Regions from separate parts of the Variovorax sp. LARHSF232 genome, predicted to be linked through region 1. Evidence: riboswitches for the same ligand, from Rfam matches in the RefSeq annotation. Region 1 holds a riboswitch; the other holds the start of a gene.

Region 1 (4,201 bases):
CGGTTTGCTGGCGTAGGCCATACCAAGTCAGTGCCTTCTGCGCGCGCGATTCGTCGGTGTACAGCGCGATGTCGTCGTCGTTCTCGCTGTTGGCCGGCCAGAAGCCGACCACGCCGCTGGCCGTCAGCCAGCGCCCTTCGATCAGGCGCTTGAGCATGCGCTGGCCGTCGCCGAACACGCGCACCGCTTCGCTGCCGACCACCTCGTCCTTCAGAATCGCCGGGAAGGGCCCCGCCAGGTCCCAGGTCTGAAAGAAGGGGGCCCAGTCGATGTACTTGGCCAGGTCCGCCAGATCGTAGTTGCGGAACTCGCGCCGGCCCAGGAATTTCGGCTGCGGCGGCGTGTAGCCGCTCCAGGCGATGGGCGTCTTGTTGGCGCGCGCCTTCGCCAGCGGCCACATCGGCACCTGCTTCTTGTTGGCGTGCTGCTCGCGCACCTTGACGTAGTCGGCGTTGATGTCGTCGATGTACTTGGTGGCCTGCTCGGAGAGCAGGCTCTGCGCCACGCTCACGCTGCGCGAGGCATCGGGCACATAGACCACTGGGCCCTCGTAGTGCGGCGCAATCTTGACGGCCGTGTGCACGCGGCTGGTGGTGGCGCCGCCGATCAGCAAAGGAATCTTCTTCACGCGGAAGTGGTCGTCCTTCTGCATCTCGCCGGCCACGTACTGCATCTCTTCCAGGCTCGGCGTGATCAGGCCCGAGAGGCCGACGATGTCCGCGCCCTCGACCTTGGCCCGCGCCAGGATCTCGTGACAGGGCACCATCACGCCCATGTTCACCACCTCGAAGTTGTTGCACTGAAGCACGACGGTGACGATGTTCTTGCCGATGTCGTGCACGTCGCCCTTCACGGTGGCGATGATGATCTTGCCCTTGCTGCGCACGTCGCGGCCAGCCGCTTCGTCCTGGCGCTTTTCTTCCTCGATGTAGGGGATGAGGTGGGCCACCGCCTGCTTCATGACGCGCGCCGACTTCACGACCTGCGGCAAAAACATCTTGCCCTGGCCGAACAGGTCGCCCACGACGTTCATGCCGTCCATCAGCGGGCCCTCGATCACGTTGAGCGGACGGCCACCCTGCGCGAGGATGGCCTGGTAGGCCTCTTCGGTGTCGGGCACGATGAAGTCGGTGATGCCATGCACCAGCGCATGCGCGAGGCGCTGCCCCACCGACACGGGCGCTTCGGGCGTGCCGCGCCAGTCGTTCTTCTTGCTGTCGTCCTTGGCCGCGCCCTTGGCCGACTCGGCCACTTCCACCAGGCGCTCGCCAGCATCGGGGCGGCGATTCAGCACCACGTCTTCCACCCGCTCGCGCAGGGTGGGCTCCAGGTCATCGTAGACGCCGACCATGCCGGCGTTGACGATGCCCATGTCCATGCCCGCCTTGATCGCGTGGTACAGGAATACCGTGTGGATCGCTTCGCGCACCGGGTCGTTGCCGCGAAAGGAGAAGCTCACGTTGCTCACGCCGCCCGACACCTTGGCGCCCGGCAGGTTGGCCTTGATCCAGGCCGTCGCCTCGATGAAGTCGACCGCGTAGTTGTTGTGCTCCTCGATGCCGGTGGCCACCGCGAAGATGTTGGGGTCGAAGATGATGTCTTCGGGCGGAAAGTCGACCTCGTCGACCAGCACGCGGTAGGCGCGCTCGCAGATCTCGATCTTGCGCTGGTAGGTGTCGGCCTGGCCTTTCTCGTCGAAGGCCATCACCACCGCGGCGGCGCCGTAGCGGCGCAAGAGCTTGGCGTGGTGCTTGAAGGGCTCGACGCCCTCCTTCATCGAAATCGAGTTGACGATGCCCTTGCCCTGGATGCAGCGCAGGCCGGCCTCGATCACCTCCCACTTGGAGCTGTCGATCATGATCGGCACGCGCGCGATGTCGGGCTCGCTGGCGATCAGGTTCAGGAAGCGCACCATGGCCGCCTTGCTGTCGAGCATGGCCTCGTCCATGTTGATGTCGATCACCTGGGCGCCGTTTTCCACCTGCTGCCTGGCCACCGCCAGCGCCTCCTCGAACTGGCCGTTCAGGATCATGCGGGCGAAGGCCTTGGAGCCGGTGACGTTGGTGCGCTCGCCGATGTTGACGAACAAGGTGCCCTGGCCGATCTGCACCGGCTCCAGGCCGGACAGCTTCAGGGGGGGAACAGCGGTGGGATTGGGGGACGTGGAGGTCATGGGCTCACCTGCGAATGGCGCGAACAGGCGAGCGTCGTTGCAATCGATTGAGCCCCAAGCCTGACGCCTCGCCACCTGCGGTGGCCGGGCGCTGCAACGCTCCTTGGGACCTGGCGATTTTACGCGGGCTGCGAGGCCGGCTGTGCACCGCCCATGGCGGACTTGGGCAGGCCGAAGATGCGGTCGAAGCCCCAGTTGAAGGCGAAGGTGTAGACCAGGAAGAACACCACCAGGCCCAGGTCCATCAGGAGCGCGTGCCACAGCGACACATCCAGCCACCAGGCCACCAGCGGCACCAGGATCACCACCAGCCCGCCTTCGAAGCCGAGGGCGTGGGCGACCCGGCGGGCCACGCTACGGCCCTTGACGGCCTGGCGCGACTCCCACATCTCGAACAGGCCGTTGAACACCAGGTTCCAGCAGACGGCGACGATGGAGCAGAAGATCGCCAGCGGGCCGGCATGGCTCATCGGCTGTCCCGAAAAGAGCGAGAAGCCGACGCTGGCCGCAACGATGGCGATGGCCTCGTAAAGGGTGACGTAGACGACTTTGCGCTTGATGCCTTGCATGACTTTCTCTCTCTCCATATCCAGGGGTGAAACTGGACTTTATGTGTTGTCTGCTGATATATAAAGTCATGTTCTTTCAGTTTTATTGATAGGTTGCGTCCCATGAGCCTTTCCAGCGACAACCTGCAGGTCTTCCTGGCCGTGCTCGACCACGGCTCCTTTTCGGCGGCGGCGCGGACGCTGCGGCGCGTGCCGTCGGCCGTCAGCATGGCCATTGCCAACCTGGAGGCCGAGCTGGACCTGCAACTGTTCGACCGCACCGGCCGCGAGCCGCGCCCGACCGCGGCGGCCCGTTCGCTGGAACCCCAGGCGCGCATGGTGGACGCGCAGCTCAAGGCGCTGCAGGTGCAGGCGCTGGGCCTCACGCAAGGATTGGAATCGCGCCTCACCCTGGCCATCGCGCCCGAGCTGCTGGCCGCGCCATGGAGCAGCGCGCTGGCGACCCTGGCGACCGAATATCCGCTGCTGGAAGTCGAAGTGCTGGCCGCGCCGCAGGCCGATGCCCTGGCCATGCTGCACACCGGCCGGGCGCAGCTGGCGCTGGTGTTCGAGCGCCCCAGCCTGGACGGGCGCGAGGGCTTTCAGGAAGTGACCAGCGAGACCATGGCGATCGTGGTCGCGCCCACCCACCCGGTGCTGCAGGCCGGCCACGGCGGGAAGCTGCGCGAAGAGCATCTGCACAACACGCGGCAGATCGTGGTGGCGGGGCGCGACCTCGCCACCATCGACCCGCGCTTCGTCTTCGGCCGCCACACCTGGCGCACCGACAACGCGCTGGCCGCCTTGAGCATGATCAGCGCCGGCCTGGGCTGGGGCTGGCTGCCGCGCAACCTGGCGCGGCCGCACGTGGCGGCCGGCAGCCTGGTGGAAATCGCCTTCGAGAACCTGTCGAACGAGCTGGACCTGTGGGTCGACGTGGTGTGGTCCAAGGAGCGGCCGCTGGGCCTGGGCGCGCAGCGCTTCGTGGCGCTGATGGCGCGGCGCTGATCGGCTGAATCAGTCGCGGCCGCCCTGGCCGCGATTGCCGTGGCCCTGGCCCTGGCCCTGGCCTTGACCCCGGTCGCCGCGGTCCTGGCGATCGCCGCGCTCGGCCCGGTTGCCTTTGTCGCCGCGGTCATCACCGCGATGGCCCCGATTCCCGTCGTCCCGACGTCCATGTCCGCCGCCATGGTTGTCCCATTGACGGTTGTCGCCCAGGTGGGCCGGGCGGCCGGGCGGCGGACCGCCCGGCACCACGCCAGGCCGTGGCGGGTGCACGCCCGGATCGCGCGGCGGCCGCACCTCACGGCTCGGCACCGGCACCTGCCAGGCCGGCGGCCGCGGTGGACGGAAGTCGGGTGGCGGCGGCCCAGGCCGCGGACGCCAGGCCGGCACCTGCGGCGGTGGCGGTCGCCAGCCGGCCACGGGCGGCGGTGGTGGGCGGCCGCCCCACCAGCGTGGCTCCGGATACCAGGGCCGG
Region 2 (4,201 bases), on a different contig from region 1:
CTGCGCGAGGCGCACGTCGTAGGGGCTGGTGCACAGGTAGGCCAGCGTGTCGGCGGCATCCAGCGCCATGCGCTGCGGATAGGCGTTGACGAACTCGCGCAGTTCGGCCGGCGTGTCGGCGGTGATCCAGCGCGCGCCGGTGTACTGGCAGCCTTCCAGGCGCACGTCGGCGTCGTACTCGGTCTTCAGGCGGTGCTGCACCACTTCGAATTGCAGCTGGCCGACGGCGCCCAAGAGCATCGGGCCGCCGACTTCGGGCTTGAAGACCTGGATCGCGCCTTCCTCGCCCAGCTGCGCCAGGCCCTGCTGCAACTGCTTGGTGCGCAGCGGGTTCTTCAGGATCACGGTCATGAAGAGCTCTGGCGCAAAGAAGGGCAGGCCTGTGAACTGCAGCGAGGCACCGTCGGTGATGGTGTCGCCCAGTTGCACGCCGCCGTGCGTGGTGAAGCCGACGATATCGCCCGCATAGGCCTCCTCGACCGCCTCGCGGCGCTGGCTCATGAAGGTGACGACGCTGGTGGGGCGCAGCTCTTTTGCCGTGCGCTGCACCTTGAGCTTCATGCCCGGCGTGTATTTGCCCGAGGCCATGCGAACGAAGGCGATGCGGTCGCGGTGGTTGGCGTCCATGTTGGCCTGAACCTTGAACACCACGCCGGCAAAGTCCTTGTCCTCGGGCTGGATCTCCTTGACCACCGGCTGGCGGTTCACCAGCGTCGTGCTGGTGCGCGGCTGCGGCGGCGGGGCCAGGTCGACCAGGGCATCGAGCACTTCCATCACGCCGAAGTTGTTGACGCCCGAGCCGAAGAACACGGGCGTCTGCTTGCCGGCCAGGAAGGCTTCCTTGTCCCAGGTGGGCGAGGCGCCGGTGGCCAGCTCCATGCTTTCCATGGCGGCGTCGAACTCGCTGCCGAAGCGGGCCCTGAGCTTGTCGGTCTCGGTGAGCGCAATTGCTTCGAAGTCCTGCGGGCGGCGCTCGCTGCCGGACTCGAACACCGTCATGGTCTGCGTGCGCAGGTTGATGATGCCGCCGAAGCTCTTGCCCTGGCCCACCGGCCAGGTCATGGGCACGCAGGGCATGCCCAGCTCGCGTTCAACCTCGTCGAGGATGTCGAGTGGCTCGCGCACTTCGCGGTCCATCTTGTTGACGAAGGTGAGGATGGGCGTGTCGCGCTGGCGGCAGACCTCGATCAGGCGGCGGGTCTGTGCTTCCACGCCGTTGGCCGCGTCGATCACCATCAGTGCCGAGTCAACGGCGGTGAGCACGCGGTAGGTGTCTTCCGAGAAGTCCTTGTGGCCGGGCGTGTCGAGCAGGTTGATCACGTGGTCGCGATACACCATCTGCATCACCGACGAGGCCACCGAGATCCCGCGCTGCTTCTCGATTTCCATCCAGTCCGACGTGGCATGGCGCGAAGCCTTGCGTGCCTTGACCGAGCCGGCGATCTGGATCGCGCCCGAGAACAGCAGCAGCTTCTCGGTCAGCGTGGTCTTGCCGGCGTCGGGGTGGGAAATGATCGCGAAGGTGCGACGGCGGCGGGTTTCGGAGGCGTAGGACATGGCGGGTGGGCGCGGCTGGTGGCCAGAATAGCGCTGCGCGCTCATGGGCGCGCTCAGGGCTTGGCGGGCAAAGCCCGTAATTTTACCGGGCCGGACGAAGCGTTAAAATGCGCGCTTCCGAGGAGCGTTGCAGCGCCCGTCAGGCGTGAGGCTCGGACCCCATCGCAACCACGCTCACCCGCTGTTCTCTGTCGCGGTGAGTTATCTGATTCCCCCCGATCGACGCAGCGGACTCGTTCAAACTTGTTTTGGAGCCCGTCATGAGCGCAATTCTCAAAGCCCAACCCACCCCTGTTTCCACCGTCGACCAGGCGATCGCCGACCTGTCCCTTGCCGCCTGGGGCCGCAAGGAAATCAAGATCGCCGAAACCGAAATGCCTGGCCTGATGGCCATTCGCGACGAGTTCGCGAAGACCCAGCCGCTCAAGGGCGCGCGCATCACCGGCTCGCTGCACATGACGATCCAGACCGCGGTGCTGATCGAGACCTTGCAGGCCCTGGGCGCCACGGTGCGCTGGGCCTCGTGCAACATCTTCTCGACGCAGGACCACGCCGCTGCCGCCATCGCCGCTGCCGGCACGCCAGTGTTCGCCATCAAGGGCGAGACGCTGGAGGACTACTGGAACTACACGCACTCGATCTTCGACTTCGGCCCCAAGGGCTCGAAGGGCGAAGGCCCGAACATGATCCTGGACGACGGCGGCGACGCCACGCTCTTGATGCACCTGGGCCAGAAGGCCGAGAAGGACCAGAGCGTGCTGGCCAATCCGACCAGCGAAGAAGAGCGCATCCTCTACGCCGCCATCAAGGCCAAGCTGGCCGTCGACGGCACCTGGTACACCCGCAAGTCGGCCGAGATCATCGGCGTGACCGAAGAGACCACCACCGGCGTGCACCGCCTGAACGAGATGTCGGCCAAGGGCACCTTGCTGTTCCGTGCCATCAACGTGAACGACTCGGTGACCAAGAGCAAGTTCGACAACCTGTACGGTTGCCGCGAGTCGCTGGTGGACGGCATCAAGCGCGCCACCGACGTGATGATCGCCGGCAAGGTGGCCTGCGTGGCCGGCTATGGCGACGTGGGCAAGGGCTCGGCGCAGGCGCTGCGCGCCCTGTCGGCCCAGGTGTGGGTGACCGAGATCGACCCGATCAACGCGCTGCAGGCCGCGATGGAAGGCTACCGCGTGGTCACCATGGAATATGCCGCCGACAAGGCCGACATCTTCGTGACCACCACCGGCAACAAGGACGTCATCACGCACGACCACATGGCCGCCATGAAGGACCAGGCGATCGTCTGCAACATCGGCCACTTCGACAACGAGATCGAGGTCGCCTCGCTCGAGAAGTACGAGTGGGACGAGATCAAGCCGCAGGTCGACCACGTGATCTTCCCCAACGGCAAGCGCATCATCCTCTTGGCCAAGGGCCGCCTGGTGAACCTGGGCTGCGGCACGGGCCACCCGAGCTACGTGATGAGCTCGTCCTTTGCCAACCAGACCATCGCGCAGATCGAGCTGTTCACGCGTCCCGACGCCTACCAGGCCGGCAAGGTCTATGTGCTGCCCAAGCACCTCGACGAAAAGGTCGCGCGCCTGCAGCTGTCCAAGCTGGGCGCCCAGCTGACGGTGCTGACGGACGCGCAGGCGGCCTACATCGGCGTGGACAAGAACGGCCCGTACAAGCCGGACAGCTACCGCTACTGATCGGCCGGCACGTCTTCAACGTGCGCGCAGACCAGTTGCTCGTCGAACGCGGGCTGGCCGCATCCCGCTCCCAGGCGGCGCGCCTGATCGCGGGCGGGCTGCGTTGGCGACTGCCTGGCGATGCCGCATGGCGCGAGGTGGCCAAGAACGGCGAGGACCTGCCCGAAATGGCGCAGCTCGAACTGGTCGACACGGCCGAGGTGCGCTACGTCTCGCGCGGCGGCCTCAAGCTGGAAGGCGCTTTGCGCGCCAGCGGCGTGAACGCCAAGGGCAAACGTTGCCTGGATGTCGGCCAGTCGACCGGCGGCTTCACCGATTGCCTGTTGCAGCACGGCGCGGCACGGGTGGTGGGCGTGGATGTGGGCCATGGCCAGCTGAACGCACGCCTCGCCGGCGATGCGCGCGTGTTGGCGATGGAGAAGATCAATGCCCGCGCGCTGGGCGCACAGGATCTGGTGGCGGCTGGCGATAGCAGCGAGCCCTTCGATCTGATCGTGGGCGACTTGTCCTTCATCTCGCTCACGCTGGTGCTGCCGGCCCTGGTGCCGCTGCTGGCGCCGGCCGGCGAATTGCTGATGCTGGTCAAGCCGCAGTTTGAACTGCAGCCGGGCCAGATCGGCAAGGGCGGCATCGTGCGCGACGCGGCGCTGTACGCGCAGGTCGAGCACCGCGTGCGCGAGGCTTTCGATGCACTGGGCCTCGCGGTGGCCGGCTGGCACGACAGTGCCATCGTCGGCGGCGATGGCAATCGTGAGTTTTTCGTTCATGCTGTCCGCTAGCGGCAGCGAGATTTTCAGGAGACCCCCGTGGCTCTTCCCTTGAGCTTTGAGTTCTTTCCGACCAAGACGCCCGAAGGCTCGGTCAAGCTGCGCGCGGTGCGCCAGCAGCTGTATGCCATGAAGCCGGAGTTTTGCTCCGTCACCTACGGCGCGGGCGGC

The links. Region 1 has a riboswitch for S-adenosylhomocysteine ahead of metH (methionine synthase). Riboswitches for the same ligand answer to the same signal wherever they lie in the genome.
Region 2: another riboswitch for S-adenosylhomocysteine. It lies ahead of ahcY (adenosylhomocysteinase); the one in region 1 lies ahead of metH (methionine synthase).

Annotation. Positions count from the first base shown of each region.
Region 1 covers NZ_JBIXJS010000002.1:125,988-130,188, forward strand. Annotated here, with positions in the region: gene metH (methionine synthase) at 1-2,173, opposite strand, end outside; S-adenosyl-L-homocysteine riboswitch at 2,196-2,284, opposite strand; gene ACIPRI_RS06040 (PACE efflux transporter) at 2,293-2,742, opposite strand; gene ACIPRI_RS06045 (LysR family transcriptional regulator) at 2,845-3,729, shown strand; gene ACIPRI_RS06050 (SH3 domain-containing protein) at 3,739-4,201, opposite strand, start outside.
Region 2 covers NZ_JBIXJS010000003.1:70,787-74,987, forward strand. Annotated here, with positions in the region: gene ACIPRI_RS09200 (peptide chain release factor 3) at 1-1,557, opposite strand, end outside; S-adenosyl-L-homocysteine riboswitch at 1,672-1,740, shown strand; gene ahcY (adenosylhomocysteinase) at 1,818-3,263, shown strand; gene ACIPRI_RS09210 (TlyA family RNA methyltransferase) at 3,284-4,042, shown strand; gene metF (methylenetetrahydrofolate reductase [NAD(P)H]) at 4,070-4,201, shown strand, end outside.